DNA from 2 places in the Streptomyces sp. NPDC013457 genome. Region 1 is predicted to be linked to the other one. Evidence: riboswitches for the same ligand, from Rfam matches in the RefSeq annotation. Region 1 holds a riboswitch; the other holds the start of a gene.
What was found. A riboswitch is a leader RNA that binds a small molecule or an ion and turns the genes downstream of it on or off. The one in region 1 is predicted to bind cyclic di-AMP.
Positions count from the first base shown of each region.

Region 2: linked by a shared signal. The riboswitch ahead of ACF1G2_RS21805 (M23 family metallopeptidase) and the one ahead of ACF1G2_RS26290 (C40 family peptidase) in region 1 are both predicted to bind cyclic di-AMP.

Region 1 covers NZ_JBICBL010000010.1:110,146-112,341, forward strand. The annotation lists gene ACF1G2_RS26280 (8-amino-7-oxononanoate synthase) at 1-277, shown strand, start outside; gene ACF1G2_RS26285 (ATP-binding protein) at 436-894, shown strand; gene ACF1G2_RS26290 (C40 family peptidase) at 953-1,429, opposite strand; cyclic di-AMP (ydaO/yuaA leader) riboswitch at 1,433-1,630, opposite strand; gene ACF1G2_RS26295 (hypothetical protein) at 1,945-2,196, opposite strand, start outside.
Region 2 covers NZ_JBICBL010000008.1:20,792-22,987, forward strand. The annotation lists gene ACF1G2_RS21805 (M23 family metallopeptidase) at 1-1,007, opposite strand, end outside; cyclic di-AMP (ydaO/yuaA leader) riboswitch at 1,019-1,166, opposite strand; gene ACF1G2_RS21810 (PP2C family protein-serine/threonine phosphatase) at 1,379-2,196, opposite strand, start outside.

The sequences.
Region 1 (2,196 bases):
CGTCGCCACCACGCTCCACGGGATGCTCACGGGGGCTGGTCTGACCGCCGTACGCCCGGAGGCGGCCGTCGTCTCGGTGCGCGCGCCCTCGCCCGAGGCGGCGCTGCGGTGGGCCGCCGACTGCCGTGACCAGGGGCTCGTCGTCGGCTGCTTCCGTCCCCCGTCCGTGCCGGACGGTGTCTCGCGACTGCGTCTCACGGCCCGTGCGGATCTGACGGACGCGCAGATCGAGCAGGCCGTCGCCACGATCGTGCGGACAGCACCCCCGACCGTCTGACCGCAGCTCAAATACGGTCTCTCGTAGCAGAGTTCACCGCTTCGAGCGACAAATATGCACATATCTTGGTGGATCGCCATACGAGGCGGCACGATCGGTGGCACTCTGACGCGTAGCGCAATCCGGGCCGGGCCCGGTGGGAAAGGGACAGCGTCGCCATGGCAGACCACCAGGAAGCAACCGTCACTCTGCCGAGCGATCCCGCCTCGGTGTCCGCCGCCCGAAGATACGTCGCCGACGTCCTGACCGGCTGGGGGCTCGCGGAGGCCGGGGACACCGCCGACACCGTCCGGCTCATCGTCTCCGAACTGGCCACCAACGCGGTCCAGCACACCTTCGGGCAGTCGCCCACCTTCACCGTCGACATCCGCCTGGAGCGCGAGGAGCAGCTCCGCATCGGCGTCACCGACAGCCACCCCCGCTGGCCCAAGCGGCTTCCGGCCGCGGTGCAGCAGGACAACGGCCGGGGGATGGTCATCATCCGCTTCCTGGCGGCCGAGGCCGGCGGGCGGCTCTCCGTCACACCGACCAGCGAGGGCGGCAAGACGGTCTGGATCGAACTCCCCTGGACCGCCTCGCCGGACCGGGTGCTCGCGTCCCAGCCGGCCGGTTCCTGAGGGCGCGAGGGTGCGGCGGCGCCACCGCACCCACGCGCCGTATCAGCTCACCTCGGCGTCAGCGGACCCGGCCGTAATAGACCTTGGACGACCAGATCTTGTCGAGCTTCACCCAGGAGCCGGTCTTGGGCGAGTGCCAGATCTTGCCGCTACCCGCGTAGATCCCCACGTGGTAGACCCTGCCACTCGAATGGAAGAACACCAGGTCCCCCTTCTGGCGGCTGGAGGCCTTGATGTGCCGGGTCTTGTTGTACTGCTGCTGCGCGGTACGTGGCAGCGACTTGCCCGCCTTCTTGTACGAGTAGAGCGTGAGCCCCGAGCAGTCGAACCGGGTCGGTCCGGCCGCTCCGTACTTGTAGGGCGATCCCTTCTTCGAGGCGGCGACGTTCAGCGCCTTGCCGGCGTGCGACGTCGCGGCCTGGGCCTCCGGTGCTGCGCCTGGCGCCAGCATCGTGCCGCCGAGGGCGGCGAGGGTGAGAGCCGAGACGGCTCCGGCCCGGGACAGCATGGACGGGACATGAATCTGCGCACTCATGCGCAACCCTTCGTCAGCCGCCTGTGAAGGATGACCTGTCGGGTTCGGGCTGGCGAAGTTGCCCGGCCGCGGCTGCGGCTTCACCCCGAGGAACGGCCCCACTGGCCGGCCGTCCCGTACTGCTCGGGTCCTCCACTCCTGCCGATCCACTCCTGTCGACCAGACATCCGGGACAGCGGCAGGACTCGGCGTCCGCCCGGACCGCCCCGCCGCGGTGGCGGGGGCTTGTCGTCGTGAGGGATCTTGACCCACAACCAGGGCGAAATCCGAGTCGAAACGACGTTATGTGAGGCTCCTCACGACTGATCCATTCGGGTGGACAGGCAGGTTTCGTGATCTTCGGAGGTTTCGCCGACGAGTCCCGGACCAGGGCTTGAACGCCCGATTCAGCCAGATGCGTACACCCGTTGCGCAACTCACCCCGCACATATGTCGATTCGTCGACTACGCCGAACGGGGGAGCGATTCTGCGGCTCCGCTGCTCCGAGTGGACCTCGACACGACACGCCGGAATGTCAACTCGTCGGAGCCTCCGGCACGGTGACCCGCTGTGATCGGCGCTCCCCGTCCAACACCCTCAACGCACGGGCCAATGTCTCCGCGTGGACCTCGGCCTCCCCGCGGACATGCATCACCGTCAGCGCGTCACGGAGGGCGCTCGCCTTCCCCACCAGGGCCTGCGCCGCCCGCAGCGCCCCATAGGTATGCGATCCCCTGGATGGATTGATCCGGCCGAGCAGGTCGACGACTTCGAGATACGCGTCGAT
Region 2 (2,196 bases), on a different contig from region 1:
AGGTGCGGGCCGGTCACGTTGCCGGTCGCGCCGACGCGGCCGATGGTGTCGCCGGTGCCCACGGTCTGGCCGGCGCTGACCGTCATCGAGGACAGGTGCGCGTACCAGACCTCCGTACCGTCCTCCAGCTCCAGGACGATCCGGTAGCCGTACGAGCCGGACCAGCCCGCCGACTTGATCGTGCCGCCGTGCACCGCCTTGACCGGGGTACCGGTGGGCGCCGCGAAGTCGAGACCGGTGTGGTAGCCGGAGGACCACATGGAGCCGGACTGGCCGTACGTGGAGGTGAGGGTGTACGACGACGTGGGCAGCGCGTAGCTCGCGGCGAGCTTGGCCAGCCGCTCCGCCTCGGCCTTCGCGGCGGCGGCCGCCTCGGCCTTCCGCTTCTCCTCCGCCGCGGCCTTCTCCGCCGCGTCGGCCTTCGCCGCCGCCTCGGCCGCCGCCTTCTCGGCCGCCGCCTTCTCCGCCGCGGCCTTCTTGTCGGCGTCGGCGGAGGCCTGCTGCTGCTCGGCCTGCTGCATGATGCGGGCGCGCAGCGCCTCACCGGCGTCCGCCGTCGAGGCGGCGGGCGAGCCGGCGGCCTTCTCGGCGCTGTCGGCCGGGAGGGCGAGGGTGGCCGTGAGCGGCTGCGGGTTGTTCGTCCCGGAGTCCGTGCCGTCCTCGCCCGAGATGAGCTCGCCGACACCGGGCAGCTCGGAGGCGTCCGGCAGGTTGAGGTCGGGGAGGGATATCGAGACCGGCGGCCTGTCCTTGGCGGTCGCCATGCCACCCGCGCCGACGGCCGCGATGACACCGACGCCGAGGACGGTGGAGGAGCGGGCGAAGCCGGAGCGCTGCTTCACGACACGGTGACGGCCGCCCGAACGGGCCTGCTGGCGAAGGGAGTCCTCGGTGGGGTTCCACTCCCCCCACGTGGTCGTGTCGTCGTCCGTCCCGGCGGCGCCCGGGGCGCCGAACGCGTTGAACCCGTCAGAAAGACCCTCGGGAGCAGGGGTGTTGGACGCCACGGAGGCGTACTCCTTTCCTTCCTTCTCGCCTACCGGGTTAGCTGACGGGTTCGGAGCAGGAAGGTCTCCTACGGACGGTGTCGCACGGGTGCGACGGTGCCCGATTCACCCCAAGTAGTGGTTCCCCGGTTCCCTTTCAGGATTCGGCGCGTGCGCACGGTGCCGTCTCTGGCGACGGCTGGGACGACCGCGCTGCGTTATCGAACGTTAATAGACACGAGGGCCGGATTCCAAGCTGTTCCCGTTGATCATTAGCGAGATTAAGCTGGTACAGACCGATTTGATCCCGCTTCAGTACGGACCATTGCCGGACCCCGTGAACTGACGGTTCGTCAATTGTTATCGCAGTGGTACCTCGCCACTACGGATGGTCACGGCACCACGGGCATCGTCCTGCGCCGCTCCGGCTGTCCCGCCGCGGGACGGCTCACCGCGAGCAGCGCCATGTCGTCCGTGGAGCCGCCGCCCGTGTACCGGCGGACGTCGTCGACCAGCGCGTCGAGCAGCTCGTCCGGCCCCGGGAAGATCCGCCCGGCCAGCCGCTCGGCCGGATCATAGAAGGCCCCCGAGGCGTCGCGCGCCTCGGAGAGCCCGTCGGTGTAGAGGAGCAGCGTGGCACCCGGCGGATAGGGGGCCTCGTCGGCCCGGTCCGGCCAGGCGGCCAGTTCGCCCATGCCGAGCGGCAGCGCGGGCTCCGTCGGTTCGAGGTGGGCCAGGCCGCCGTCCGCGTACAGCAGCAGCGGCTCGGGGTGGCCGCGGTTCACCATCCGTACGCGCCCGTCGCCACGCGGGATCTCGGCGAGGACGGCGGTGGTGAACCCCTCGAAGGCGTCGAGGCTGGACCGGCGCGTGCCCTCCCGGGCCAGCGCCCGCTCCAGCCGCTGGGCGACCCCTTCCAGGGTGGCCTCCTGCTCGGCCGCCTCCCGGAAGGCCCCGATCACGACGGCGACCGCCTCGACGGCGTCGAGCCCCTTGCCCCGGACGTCACCGACCACGAGCCGTACCCCGTACGGCGTGTCCTGGACGGCGAAGAGGTCGCCGCCGATGAACGCGTCCGCCTGCGCCGCCTCGTACCGGGCGGCGACCTGGAGCCCGCCGATCCGGTCGGCGGGCGTCGGCAGGACGGCCTTCTGCGCGGTCTCCGCGATCACGCGCGCCGAGGCCAGCCGCTCACCGCTGCGCAGCACGA